DNA from 2 places in the Rhizobium atlanticum genome. Region 2 is predicted to be linked to the other one. Evidence: riboswitches for the same ligand, from Rfam matches in the RefSeq annotation. Region 2 holds a riboswitch; the other holds the start of a gene.
The links. A riboswitch is a leader RNA that binds a small molecule or an ion and turns the genes downstream of it on or off. The one in region 2 is predicted to bind S-adenosylmethionine.
Positions count from the first base shown of each region.

Region 1: linked by a shared signal. The riboswitch ahead of PH551_RS02955 (O-succinylhomoserine sulfhydrylase) and the one ahead of metA (homoserine O-acetyltransferase MetA) in region 2 are both predicted to bind S-adenosylmethionine.

Region 1 covers NZ_JAQJCJ010000002.1:112,408-119,489, forward strand. Annotated here, with positions in the region: tRNA gene PH551_RS02945 (tRNA-Gly) at 184-257, opposite strand; gene PH551_RS02950 (2'-deoxycytidine 5'-triphosphate deaminase) at 319-1,413, opposite strand; SAM riboswitch at 1,488-1,566, shown strand; gene PH551_RS02955 (O-succinylhomoserine sulfhydrylase) at 1,610-2,794, shown strand; gene apaG (Co2+/Mg2+ efflux protein ApaG) at 3,019-3,411, shown strand; gene PH551_RS02965 (hypothetical protein) at 3,460-4,050, opposite strand; gene PH551_RS02970 (Hsp33 family molecular chaperone) at 4,162-5,154, opposite strand; gene argF (ornithine carbamoyltransferase) at 5,248-6,162, opposite strand; gene PH551_RS02980 (aspartate aminotransferase family protein) at 6,200-7,082, opposite strand, start outside.
Region 2 covers NZ_JAQJCJ010000007.1:103,982-111,063, reverse strand. Annotated here, with positions in the region: gene nagA (N-acetylglucosamine-6-phosphate deacetylase) at 1-424, opposite strand, end outside; gene PH551_RS12400 (SIS domain-containing protein) at 424-1,455, opposite strand; gene PH551_RS12395 (GntR family transcriptional regulator) at 1,448-2,224, opposite strand; gene PH551_RS12390 (aldose epimerase family protein) at 2,355-3,377, opposite strand; gene metA (homoserine O-acetyltransferase MetA) at 3,496-4,419, opposite strand; SAM riboswitch at 4,469-4,546, opposite strand; gene PH551_RS12380 (ABC transporter ATP-binding protein/permease) at 4,698-6,557, shown strand; gene PH551_RS12375 (ABC-F family ATP-binding cassette domain-containing protein) at 6,619-7,082, opposite strand, start outside.

The DNA of each region.
Region 1 (7,082 bases), on a different contig from region 2:
CGGTATCGGCCTTGTATGCTGCAGCTTGTACCGTAGTTTTGTACCGAAAATTTTGCTGGATGTCACTGCACCCCGTTGTCCCTCGTTACGCGCGCGCGAGGCCGTAGCTTATCCTATGTAGCTGATTTTCATTGCAATATTGAACGTCGCTGGACGAACATTAGCGAAACGGTTGTGGGGCTGTGGAGCGGGTGAAGGGAATCGAACCCTCGTATTCAGCTTGGGAAGCTGCTGCTCTACCATTGAGCTACACCCGCGATGACCTGAGATTTCCAACAGATGGGGGCCGCTGTCAAGTCGCGGCCCGTCAGGCCGGCGTCAGATGCGGAAATGTTTGGAAAGCTTGAGGCCCTGGGCCTGATAGTTGGAGCCGAGGCCGGAGCCGTAGAGACTGGCCGGTTTTTCCTGCATGTGCTCGTAGACCAGGCGGCCGACGATCTGGCCGTCTTCGAGGATGAAGGGCACTTCGTGGCTGCGCACTTCGAGCACGGCGCGGCTGCCGCGCCCGCCGGCCGGCGCATGGCCGAAGCCGGGATCGAAGAAGCCGGCATAGTGGACGCGGAATTCGCCGACCAGCGGATCGAAGGGGGTCATCTCGGCGGCATAGTCCGGCGGCACATGCACGGCTTCACGCGAGACAAGGATATAGAACTCGTCGGGATCGAGGATCAGCTCGTTGCGGCCGCGGCTGTAGAGCGGCTCCCAGAAATCGAAAATATCGTGCTGGTCCTTTTCATCGACGTCGACGACGGCGGTATGGTGTTTGCCGCGATAGCCGATCAGGCCGTCCTTGTCGCCGGTGAGATCGATCGACAGCGCAATGCCGCCGCCCGAGACGTTCGGCTGCTTGCTGGCAACGAGCGTTTCGCTTTCATGCAGCCTCAGAAGTTCCGGCTCGCCGAGCACGGACTGGCCGACGCGGAAGCGGATCTGCGACAGGCGCGAGCCGCGGCGAACGACGATCGGGAAGGTGCGCGGGCTGATTTCGAGATAGAGCGGGCCGGAATAGCCCGGCGGGATCTTGTCGAATTCCTGGGCGTAGTCGGTGATGACGCGGGTGAAGATATCGAGCCTGCCGGTCGAGCTCTTCGGATTGGCCGAAGCCGACATGTCGGCAGGCAGCGCCAGGCTCTCCATCAGCGGCACGATATAGACGCAGCCGGTTTCGAGCACCGCGCCCTGGGACAGGTCGATCACGTGCAGGCTCAGCCGATCGAGCTTGTCGGAGACCAGATGCGAGGGGCCGGGCATGAAGGAAGCGCGCACACGAAAGGCCTTGCTTCCTAAGCGCAGATCGAGGCTCGCCGGCTGGATCTGATCGCGGTCGAGCTCCCGCTCGGAGTTCAGACGCCCCGTTTCGAACAGTGCCGCAATCGCGCGGTCCGCCAGAATTCCAGTTTCGCGAGCCATCATGCCCCATCCATCATTTTGCCGCCGACAAAACCAAAATCGGGGAATTGACGCAAGCAGCTAACAGCAGTATTGCAAAATTATCCCGTGGTGATTTGGCCGGTCGGCTTGCAGCCACGTTAAACAAGTGGCTAAAAAGACCGGGTTATGAAACCGGTCTGCTTTTGCGGCCGGTTTTTTGTTATGTGAAGGTGATGGCATGAGCAAGACCTGGCGCCCGGCAACCCAACTCGTCCATGGCGGCACGCTGCGTTCGCAATATGGCGAAACATCAGAGGCAATCTATCTCACCCAGGGTTTCGTCTATGACACGTCGGAAGCGGCCGAAGCCCGCTTCAAGGGCGAAACGGACGGCTTCATCTATGCCCGCTACGGCAGCCCGACCAACGACATGTTCGAAAAGCGCATGTGCGCATTGGAAGGCGCTGAAGATGCCCGCGCCACTGCCTCCGGCATGGCGGCCGTCGCCGCCGCCGTCCTCTGCCAGGTTAAGGCAGGCGACCACATCGTCGCCGCCCGCGCGCTGTTCGGCTCCTGCCGCTGGGTCGTGGAAACGCTGGCGCCGAAATACGGCATCGAGTGCACGCTGGTCGACGGCCGGGATCTCGCCAACTGGGAAAAGGCGGTCCGCCCGAATACCAAAGTATTCTTCCTGGAGAGCCCGACCAACCCGACGCTCGAAGTGATCGATATTGCAGGCGTCGCCAGCCTCGCCAACCAGGTCGGCGCCAAGCTGATCGTCGACAACGTCTTCGCGACGCCGCTCTTTCAGAAGCCGCTCGAACTCGGCGCCCATATCGTTGTCTATTCCGCCACCAAGCATATCGACGGCCAGGGCCGGTGCCTCGGCGGCGTGGTGCTCGCCGACAAGGCATGGATCGACGAGAACCTGCACGACTATTTCCGCCATACCGGCCCGGCCATGTCGCCGTTCAATGCCTGGACGCTTCTGAAGGGCATCGAAACGCTGCCGCTGCGCGTCAAGCAGCAGACTGAGAATGCGGCGAAGATCGCCGATTTCCTAGCAGAGCAGGGCAAGGTCGCCAAGGTGATCTATCCCGGCCGCAAGGATCACCCGCAGGCTGACATCATCGCCAAGCAGATGACCGGCGGCTCGACGCTCGTCTGCTTCGAGCTGAAGGGCGGCAAGGAGGCGGCCTTCGCGCTGCAGAACGCGCTTGAGATCATCAAGATCTCCAACAATCTCGGCGACAGCAAAAGCCTGATCACCCATCCGGCAACGACGACGCACAAGAACCTGACGGAAGAGGCGCGTGCCGAACTCGGCATTTCTCCGGGTACGGTGCGGCTTTCGGCCGGCATCGAGGATACGAACGACCTGATCGAGGATTTCGCGCAGGCGCTTTCCAAGGTTTCGGCCTGATCGACTGGAATAGCGGCCGGACTTCAATGAGGAGCCGGCCGCCGATCTGCGGGAACAAGTAACCCCGCGCCGGCGTTGCGAAGTAAAATTAACGCTGACGATTAGGCTTAACGATCGAAAACCATACGATGATCACCATTTGACCGCTGATCAACGTTCCGTTTCTTGACGGACGGGGCCTCTTTATAAGATACGGGTAACATATCTTGACTATGGTGCAAGGCATGTATCGCGCCCTCACAAGAGATATCGAAGTCGTGGTCGAACCGTTCTATCTGGAGGAGCAATCCGATCCGGAAGACGATCGCTATGTCTGGGGTTACCGGATCGTCATCAGCAACAATTCCGGCGTCGCCGTACGCCTCATCAATCGCTACTGGAACATCACCGACCAGAACGGGGTGGTGGACGAGGTGACCGGCCCCGGCGTCGTCGGCGAACAGCCGCGGCTCAGCCCCGGCGACACCTACGAATATTCCTCCGGCTGCCCACTCGACACGCCCTCAGGCCTGATGTTCGGCCATTACCAGATGGAAACGGATGAAGGCGAGCTATTCGACGTCGACATCCCCGCCTTCTCGCTGGATTCACCGGGGCTACTGCGCGTGCTGAACTGAGCGCAGGCCCCAAAGTCGATATGCTCGATTCACCCCAGATGACATGCATCAGAGATCAAAAGGATCCGAGGCCGTCCGGGTGTCCGGCTTTGCTTCGAACGGATCCTTTGATTGGGGCGTGGCTGGCCGCTGAGCGACTGCAGCGTTTACCGCCTTTTGGCAGGTGAGCATCTCATCCGTTGCCCTGACCGAATTTTTTAAACTCAGCGCAACAATCTGCTTTCCGTTGAAGGTGGCGCGAAAACCCAGTTTACGAGCGAACTCGGCAATGAGACTGGAATCCTTAAAATCGATCCATAATCCCTTGAAGCCATCAAGATCGAGAGCGCTCGCATTCGCCGTCCATTGAGAACGATCTAACGACAACTCGATGGGATATTGCTTTCCCACTTCCAAGGATTTCCAGTTCGGATTTGCGATCACAATGTAAAAAGGGCTCTCCTTTTTTGTAAAATTAAAGCCCAGACGAAAAACGGTGCCGTCATCAAATGAAGTGAGAACAAAACAGCCGTTGCCCAAGGTCGGGTCGACAGCCACGGTCCAGCCGCCAACCTCTTTCCATTTGATTGTTTCGTCATCAGCCAGGACAATCCGTGGCATCGCAGCAATGAATGCGAATACAAAATACAAAAGCCGCATTGACGTCCCGCCCCCAGAACCAGTTGGGATAATAGGTGCACAGTGACTACTAAAAGTCGAGTCACTGTGCCGCTGCAATGCGCATCTTTTTCGCGCCAAGCGCGACTAATGTTATTCCGCCGGCTGAAGCTCGGCTGCTTCGAAGCGGTAGGTGGTCGAGCAGAATTCACAGGTGACGGATATCTCGCCGTTTTCCTGGCTGGCCTCGATCTCCTCGGCGGTGAACCCCTTCAGCACGTTGCCTATTTTTTCCCGCGAGCAGCTGCAGCGGTCGAAGACGGCGCGGGGCTCGAAGACGCGCACGCCGCGCTCGTGGAACAGGCGGAACAAGAGACGTTCGGTGCCGACCTGCGGATCGGTCAGCTCGTCGGCATCGATGGTCTCGACCAGCGAGCGCGCTTCGGTCCAGGCGTCATCCTCGCCATGCGGACGGTCGCCGTTATCGCCGTCGCCGCCGTGGAGATCAGGCTGGCGCATGCGCTCCGGTGCCTCCGGCAGGAACTGGGCGACGAGGCCGCCTGCCCGCCAACGATGGCGCGGCTTGCCGGTATCGTCACGATCGAAGAGTTCCGCCGCAGCCAGGCGCACACGCGTCGGGATCTGCTCCGACTGGCGGAAATAGACGCCGGCGATCTCCTCGAGCGACGTGCCGTCGAGGGCGACAATGCCCTGATAGGGCTGGGCGAACTTGCCCTGATCGATGGTGAAGGCGAGCACGCCCTTGCCGAGCAGTTGCTCCGGCTCGGTCTCGCCTGAGGCAATCGCCTGGTCGAGCAGCGCCCGGTCGAAACGGGCATAGGCACGCACGTTCTCCGGCGTCGAGAAATCGGCGACGAGCAGATCGACCGGGCCGTCGCCCTTGGTCTGCACGGTGAACTTGCCGTCGAACTTCAGCGAGGTGCCGAGCAGCACCGTCAGTACGACGACTTCGGCGAGCAGCCGGGCGACGGGCGCGGGATAATGATGGCGCTCGAGGATCGCATCGAGCATGGGGCCGAGCTGGACGGCGCGGCCGCGCACATCCAGACCCTCCACCTGAAAGGGGACGACATGATCATCGCCGGCGAAATCGAACTGGCCGAGGGCGGCTGCAGCTTCTGCCATGGCTTTACTCCTAGTTTCTGGAGCGGCGGCCAAAGTGTCCGGCGCTCGCGCAGTCGGGCCGCAAGCTTATGACTCGCAACATCCGATTATGGTTCAGATCGCGCCCAGGCACCAAGCAAGAATCGACTTCTGCGCATGAAGACGGTTTTCCGCTTCATCGAAGACCACGGATTGCGGGCCGTCGATCACCTCGTCCGTCACTTCCTCACCGCGATGAGCAGGCAGGCAATGCATGAACAATGCATCGCTGCCGGCCTTGGCCATCAAGGCAGCATTGACCTGATAAGGCTGGAAGACGTTGTGACCCCGGGCCCGATGTTCCTGATTCATGGAGACCCAGGTATCGGTCACCACGCAATCGGCGCCTTCGACCGCACGGTCGGCATCATGGCAGAGCATGACTTCGGCGCCCTCATTGCGGGCCCAGTTCAGATAGTGATCTTTGGGCTCGGAACCAAGAGGCACGGCCATGTTCATGCGGTAGCCGAAGCGCGCAGCCCCTTCCACCAGCGAATGCAGCACATTGTTGCCGTCGCCGGTCCATGCGATCGTCTTGCCCTTAATCGGGCCGCGATGCTCCTCGAAGGTCATGATATCGGCCATGATCTGGCAGGGGTGGGTGTCGTCCGTCAGCGCATTGATCACAGGCACGGTCGCGTGCTCGGCGAGCTCCAAAAGCCTGGAATGCTCGGTGGTGCGGATCATGATCGCATCGACATAACGCGACAGCACCTTGGCGGTGTCGCCGATCGTCTCGGCGCGGCCGAGCTGCATTTCAGTGCCCGACAGGAACAGCGTTTCGCCGCCGAGCTGGCGCATGCCGACGTCGAAGGAAACGCGGGTGCGTGTCGACGGCTTTTCGAAGATCATCGCCAGCATCTTGCCAGCGAGCGGCTTGTCGCCCTTGCCTGATTTGAAGGCCTGCTTGCGGGCGAGCGCGTCGTTCATGATAGTTCTGAGGTCGGCCGAGGTGACGGCCGAAAGATCGAGGAAATGTTTAGGAGCCATGTTCTTACCTGTCGTGCGCCCGAAGGCGGCGATCCCTTCAAGCCGTCTTCTTGATCTTGGCGGCGCGGATGCTCTCGGCAGCGCGCTCGAGGCGCACGAGCCCCTCGCGGGCTTCTTCGGCAGTGACCACCAGCGGCGGAAGAAGGCGGATGACGTTGTCGCCGGCCGGCACGCCGAGCAGATGCGCGGCGCGGATCGCCTGCAGCAATTCGGCCGAGGGAACCGCAGCCTTGACGCCGAGCAGAAGCCCCTCGCCTCGGATATCCTCGATCACATCGGGATACCGATCCTTGAGCGAGGCCAGCCCCTGGCGGAAGACGAGCGCGACGTCGCGCACATGCTCAAGGAAGCCATCGGCGAGGATGACGTCGAGTACGGCACTGCCGACCGCCATGGCCAGCGGATTGCCGCCATAGGTCGAACCATGCGTGCCGGCCTTCATGCCGGAGGCAGCCTCGGCCGTGGCAAGGCAGGCGCCGAGCGGGAAACCGCCGCCGATGCCCTTGGCAACGGCCATGATATCGGGCGTGATGCCGGACCATTCATGGGCGAAGAGCTTGCCGGTGCGGCCGACGCCGGTCTGGACCTCGTCGAGGATCAGCAGCAGGCCGTTTTCGTCGCAGATCCGGCGAAGCGCCTTCATGAATTCGCCGGTGGCGGGACGCACGCCGCCCTCGCCTTGCACCGGCTCGATCAGGATTGCGGCCGTCGCATCGGTAATGGCGGCGCGGACGGCCTCGATGTCGCCGAACGGCACCTGATCGAAACCCGGCGCCTTGGGGCCGAAACCTTCGAGATATTTCTCCTGACCGCCGGCAGCAATCGTCGCGAGCGTGCGCCCATGGAAGGCACCCTCGAAGGTGATGATATGGAAGCGCTCGGGATGGCCCTTGGAAAACTGGTAGCGGCGCGCGGTCTTG
Region 2 (7,082 bases):
CCAAATGAGCGCCCTTGCGGGCTGGCGCCAGATGCGGGCCTTCGAGATGCAGGCCGGCGACGCCGCGGTTTTCTTTCACAGCCTCCTTCGCCGCTTCGATAGCGGCACTGGTCGCCTCGGATGTGTCGGTGATCAAGGTCGGCAGCAGCGACGTCGTGCCGTAAGGCCGATGCCCGCCGGCGATGATATTCATCGACGCTGAGGACGGCTCATCATTCAGCATTCGGCCGCCGCCGCCATTGACCTGCGCATCGATGAAGCCGGCCGACAGGATGCCGCCCGCAAGAGCGACCGTCTCGCCATCGGGCAGGTCGTTTACCGCGATGATCGCTTCGACGCGGCCGTCGGCAACGATGAGCGCCTTGTCGTCATGGAAGCGCTCGCCGTCAAAGATGCGGGCGCCGACGAAGATCTTGCGGACCATCAGATCGTCTCCGTCACCTTGAGCAGGTTCGCCGGCCGGTCGGGATCGAAGCCCTTGCGGCGCGTCACCGATTCGATCAGCCGGTAGTAGACGAGCAGCGACACCAGCGGATCGATCAGACCATTGCCCGTCGTCGGCACGCGCAGATTGATGCCGGGAAGCGGCTGTGCCGAAAAACCGACGGTGGTGGCGCCGAGCTTCTGCAGGCGCTCCAGCGCCTGAGCGTTATTGACGAAGGCCGCGTCATCAGGCGCGAAGGCGACGATCGGAAAGCCCGGCTGCACCAGGCGCATAGGGCCATGCATCAGTTCCGCCAGCGAAAAGGCCTCGGCATGCAGGCCGGAGGTTTCTTTGGCCTTCAGGGCCGCTTCGAGCGCGATCGCAAAGGCCGGGCCGCGGCCGGCCGTATAGAGCGAGGTCGCATGGAACAGCACCTCCTCGACCGCCGCCGTTTCGATACCTGCGGTCGCCGAAAGCGCCTCCGGCAGTTTTTCAAGCGCTGCCTGCAGGCCGGACGCGCCGCCGATCGCGGCCGTCACGCCGGAAAGGGCGGCGACGGAGGCAATGAAGGATTTGGTCGCCGCCACACTCTTTTCGGCACCGGCGTTGAGACCGAGAACGATATCGGCCTGTTTGGCAAGCGGGCTGTCGGTGACGTTGACGACGGCGATGGTCGTCGCCCCACCCTTCTTCGCCGCCTCCTGCAAAGCCACGATGTCAGGGCTGGCCCCCGACTGCGAAACGGTGAAATGCACACCGCCCTTCAGATGGAGGGCAGCGCCGTAGACGGAAGCGATTGACGGTCCCACCGATGCGACCGGTACGCCGCAGGTGATCTCGAAAAGATATTTGAAGAAGGTGGCGGCGTGGTCCGAGGAGCCGCGCGCCGCCGTGGTCACCACGCTCGGGCGGGCGGACGAAAACAGCCGGGCGATTTCCGCAAAGACCGGTTTTTCCTTTTCGAGAAGCGTGGCCACCACCTCCGGCGACTGGCCGGCTTCCTGCAGCATCAACGACTGGTTCTCACTCATGGTCATCTCCAATTCTCAATTCGGCAACGAAATCATAGGCATCGCCGCGGTAGTGCGAGCGGGTATATTCGACGACGCGCTGGTCTTCCAGGCGCGAGACACGTTCGATCAGAAGCGCCGGCGCGCCTGCCTTGACGTTCAGCATCGCGGCATAGGACGCATCGAGCGTGACGGCGGTCAGCCGCTGCAGCGCACGCACCGGTCGGTGGCCATTCGCCGCCAGCGCATCGTAGAGCGATCCCTCGCCGCCGGCGTTCTCCCCCAGAAACTTGACCGGCACGACGGCGCGCTCGATCGCCAGCGGCAGGCCGTCGGCGAGGCGCAGACGGTCGAGCCTCAGAACCGGTTCGCCGGCGCCGAGGCCGAGCAGAAAGGATTCCTCCGGAGACGGCGTGTTGACCTCGCGTGACAAGATGCGCGCGGCCGGCAGACGCCCGCGCGAGCGCATGTCGGCGGAGAAGGAGGAAAGCCGCCAGAGCGACTGTTCCATGCGCTCCACCTTACCCGATACGAAAGTACCGCTTCCGTGGCGCGATTCCAGTGCGCCCGCCGCCATGAGGTCGCGATAGGCAGTGCGCACGGTGACGCGGCCAAGCTTGAGAGCCTCGGCAAGGTCGCGCTCGCCCGGCAGCGCCGTGCCGGCCTTCAGCAAGCCCTCCTGAATGAGGCTGGTCAGCGCCTGCGCCAGCCGCTTGTAGAGCGGCCCGGCCAACGCTTCGTCGCGCAGGCCGCGTCTATTGAGTTCAGCTACTAGACTGGTTCTATCCATGGGCAGACAATAGAACCTATATAGAACCAATCGGCAAGTCTGAATCGGACAAGGCATAAAAAAACCCTCTCCGGCAAACCGAAGAGGGTTCATAACGCTCAAATTTGACAGCCGTGCGTCTCTAGAATGCTCAGCTCTTGGTGAAGATGTAGTCCGTCTCCTGGCGCAGCACTTCGCCGGGGCGCAGGACCGCATTCGGAAAGCCTTCGTGATTAATGGCATCCGGCCAGACCTGCGTTTCCAGGCAGAAGCCGGCGAACGGGCCGTATTTGCGCCCGCCGAGGCCGGGAGCACCTGTATTGAGCTTGAAGCCGGCATAGAACTGCACGCCCGGCTCGGTGCTGCGCACTTCCAGCGACACGCCGGAATAGAGGCTGCGGGCGAGCGCCACAGTCCGCTTGGCGGTGCGTTCGCGAGACAGGCAGAAATTATGGTCGTACAATGCCTGTTCATTGCCGACGAAACGCTTCATCGGAGCCATCTCGCGGAAATCGAATTCAGTGCCGGCAACGGGCCGGATTTCGCCGGTCGGCACCTGCTTTTCGTCGGTCGGCAAATAGTGATCGGCGGCGATCATGATGTCGTGGCCTAGCGCATCGTCGCGGCCGTCGAGATTGAAATAGGCGTGCTGGCAGACATTGGCGAGCGTCGGCTGGTCGCTTGTTGATTCGTAGGTGATCGACAGCTCGCCGTTGCCATGCACCCGGAACGTCGCCTGGATGGTGCAATTGCCGGGGTAGCCGGCGCGGCCGTCGGGATCGACGATCTTCATCACCAGCCGGTCGACGTCATGCTCGACGATCGTCCAGTTGCGCTTGCCGATGTTGTCGCTGCCGCCATGCAGATGCGTCACGCCGTTTTCGTTCCGCTCGAGCTGATAATCCTTGCCGTCGAGCGTGAACCTGCCGCCGCCGATGCGATTGGCGCAGCGGCCGGGCGTCGCGCCGAAATAGGCCGAGTAGAGCGGGTAGTTGTCGAACTCCTCGAAGCCAAGCTGCAGCGGCGCGTCATGTCCCGCAAGGCGCAGATCCTGGATGACCGCGCCCCAGGTGATGATCTTGGCCGTCAGGCCGCCGCCATTGATGACGACGCGATAGACGGTTTCGCCCTCCTTCGTCTGCCCGAAAACATCCCGCTCCAACTTATCCGACATAATCGACCGTCCGTTCCTTTGCGCGTCCGATAAGACGCGCGGCGCTATAGAGTTCCGGACCGGAACCTGCCCGCATTTGCTCCAAACCGCAACCGGGCAGGTCAGAAAGAAATGCCGGTCAAAGATCCATGCCGATCTCTTCGACGTCATAGGGCGTCGTCTGGTAAATCTCATTGATCCAGTTACCGAACAAGAGGTGCGCATGGCTGCGCCAGCGGTTCTGCGGGGCAAGCGTCGGATCATTATGCGGGAAGTAATTATGCGGCATCTTGATCGGCACGCCGGCATCCACATCGCGGAAATACTCATCCGAAAGCGAGGTGGAATCATATTCGACGTGGTTGAACATGTAGAGCCGCCGGCCCCTCTTCTCGTGCACGAGGCATACGCCCATCTCGCTGGATTCCATCAGGATTTCCAGGCTTGCGGATTTCTCGATATCTTCGCGGCGCACCTCGGTCCACCGCGACACCGGAACCTCGAAATTGTCGGAAAAGCCGTTCAGATAGATGGACGAAGGCTTCAGGTTTCGGTGCCGGTAGACGCCGAAGGCCTTTTCCTTCAGCTGATATTTCGGAACGCCGTGGAAGTGATAGATCGCCGCCATCGCGCCCCAGCAGACGTTCATCGTCGAATGGACGTTGGTCTCGGTCCAATTAAAGATCTCCTGCATCTCTGCCCAATAGGTAACGTCCTCATAGGGCAGAAGCTCGATCGGCGCTCCGGTGATGATGAAGCCGTCGAACTTGCGCTGCTTCACCTCTTCCCAGGTCTGGTAGAAGGCGAGCAGGTGATCTTCGGATGTGTTCTTCGCCTTGTGGCCGCCGATGCGGATGAGCGACAGCTCCACCTGCAGCGGCGAAGCGCCGACGAGACGGGCCATCTGCAGTTCGGTCTTGATCTTGTTGGGCATCAGGTTGAGCAGGCCGATCTGCAACGGTCTTATATCCTGACGGATCGCCATCGTCTCGGTCATCACCCGCACACCTTCCTGAACCAGGGTTTCGAAAGCGGGCAGCGTATCGGGGATCTTGATGGGCATTTGCGGTCAACTCGATCGAAAATAAAAAACCGGCGGCGAAAAAATCGCTACCGGTCCGCACGCGGCCCTTTAGCGACTTTTTTAACGTGGCTGCAAGCCGGCCGGCCAAATCACCACGGAGTGCCTTAATTAGTCCCAGTTGAGCCGCGAATCAACTCCGAATGCATGCAGGAGCGGAGCGCCAAGAATCATCACAGTTTAATGACTGATAAAATCTGTTGATAGACCGGTAACGCCACCATGTTAATAATGACAGTATGGGCGGTTGGAAAAGCATGATGGCAGATAAGATCGAGGGGAGGCCGGGCACCAGGAGGCAGGATAAGGTTGGTTACGACTTCAGCCTGACATATCGCCTCGGAGTAATGTTCTCGGCATTCTGGAATTCTGAAGTGCGCGGCAAGGTGCTGTTTCTGGCAACCGTGCTGATCCTTGTCATCCTTCTGACAGCTTACGGCCAGGTCATTCTGAACGAGTGGAACGCCCCCTTCTATGATTCGCTCGAGCGCCGCGATCTCGGCGAATTCTTCCATCAGCTCGAAATCTTTGCGATGATCGCCGGCACGCTGCTGCTGCTCAACGTGCTGCAGGCCTGGCTGAACCAGATGACCGCGCTCTATATGCGCGAGGGCCTGTCGCGCGATCTCGTCAATCAATGGCTGAAGCGCAAGCGAGCGCTGCGGCTCGCCTCGAGCGGCCTGATCGGCGTCAATCCCGACCAGCGCCTGCACGAGGATTCCCGTAACCTCGCCGAAAGCACGACAGGGCTCGTTCTCGGCCTCTTACAGTCAACCATTCTTCTGGTGAGCTTCATCGGCGTGCTCTGGGAGCTGTCGAGCGGCTTCGTCTTCCACATCAGCGGCCACAGCTTCTCCATTCCAGGCTACATGGTCTGGGCAGCGATTTTTTATGCCGCCTCCGCCTCGGTGCTGAGTCAGGTCGTCGGCCGCAAGCTGGTCAAGCTCAATGCCGACCGGTTCTCGAAGGAGGCCGAGCTTCGTTTCACGCTGATGCATGCCAATGAGAACATGCCGGCAATCACCGTCGCTCGCGGCGAAGAGAATGAACGCCGGCGGATCAACACCGACATCAGTTCGGTGCTGAGGGTGGTCAAGCGGCTCGCCATGGCCAATACCAATCTCACCTGGGTTTCGGCCGGCTACGGCTGGCTCGTGATCGTTATCCCGATTATCGTTGCCGCACCCGCTTATTTTTCCGGCGGCCTCACCCTCGGGCAGCTGATGATGTCGGTCGGCGCCTTCAACCAAGTCAATACGGCGTTGCGCTGGTATGTCGCCAATTTCGGTCCGATCGCCGAATGGCGTGCCACGCTGATGCGCGTCACCGACTTCCGCCAGGCGCTGCTCGACATGGACGAGGACTTTGGTGTGAAGGGCAGCATCGCCTATGAAAACACCACCCCCGACAGGCTGACGCTGAAGGATGTGGTGATCAATGCCAAAATCGGCGAAGACATCGAGGAATGCGGCGGTTTTCGCCTGCGTGAAACCGATATCGTGATCAAGGCCGGCGAAAAGATCATGATCAACGGCGATCATAGCGTCAACCGCAAACTGCTGTTCCAGGCCTTGGCCGGGCTCTGGCCGTGCGGCAGCGGCACGATGGGTCTGCCGCCGATCGACGACATGCTGTTCGTTCCGCAGATTGCCTATATTCCGGGCGGCACTTTGCGCGAGGCGCTTGCCTTCCCCGAAAGCCCGGATGCCTACGAGCAGGCTGCCGTCGAGGCGGCCCTTGAAAAGGCCGGCCTGCACTCTCTGATCGCAAGGCTCGATACCCGCGCCCGCTGGGACAAGCTGCTCGACAGCGATGAGCAGAAGGCGATCGGCTTCGCGCGCCTGCTGCTGGTGCGCCCGCGTTGGATCATCTTCGACGAAGTGCTCGAGGGCATGGAGCCGGAATGGCAGGAGACGATGTGCAGCGTGCTGACTTCGATACCCGAAACGGGCATGATCTATATCGGCCGCTCTGAAACCTATCTGGAGGCGCTGCAGCCGCGGGTGCTGCATCTGCAGGCTCTGCCTTCGAGATCTGAAGAGCCGCAGCAGCAGGTCGCCCAGACCACCGGCGCCAGCGCCAGTGCGGGCGCAGCCGTCGTCCCCGCGCCGGCGCTTTAAGACCTCCCCATCAGCAGGAGTTTTACCTGCAGCGTGACGCGAGCGGCTGAGCGCGAGAGTCTCAGCCTTCGAGCTCTTCGCGCAGCATTTCGAGCTCCAACCATTCCTCTTCCATCTTGGACAGGCCGGCGCGCAGCTTTTCCATATCGCTCGCAAGCTGATTGAAGGCGGCGGGGTCACGCGTGAAGAGACCGGGATCGGCCATGACAAGTTCGCGCTTGGCGAGCTCGGCCTCGGCTTTGGCCATCTCCTTCGGCAGATTTTCCAGCGCGAATTTCTGCTTGAAGGAAAGCTTGCCCTTCGAGCCTCCGCCGGAAGCTGTTATCTCCTGCGTCTTCGGCTTCTCCGCCGCCTTCTCGGCCTTCCGGCGCTCTTCGATCGCGCCTTTGCGCTGCGCCAGCATGTCCGTGTAACCGCCGGCATATTCGATCCATCGGCCGTCGGGCGCATCCGCTACGGCGGGCGCGATCGTCGAGGTCACGGTGCGGTCGAGGAAATCGCGATCGTGGCTGACGAGAATGACGG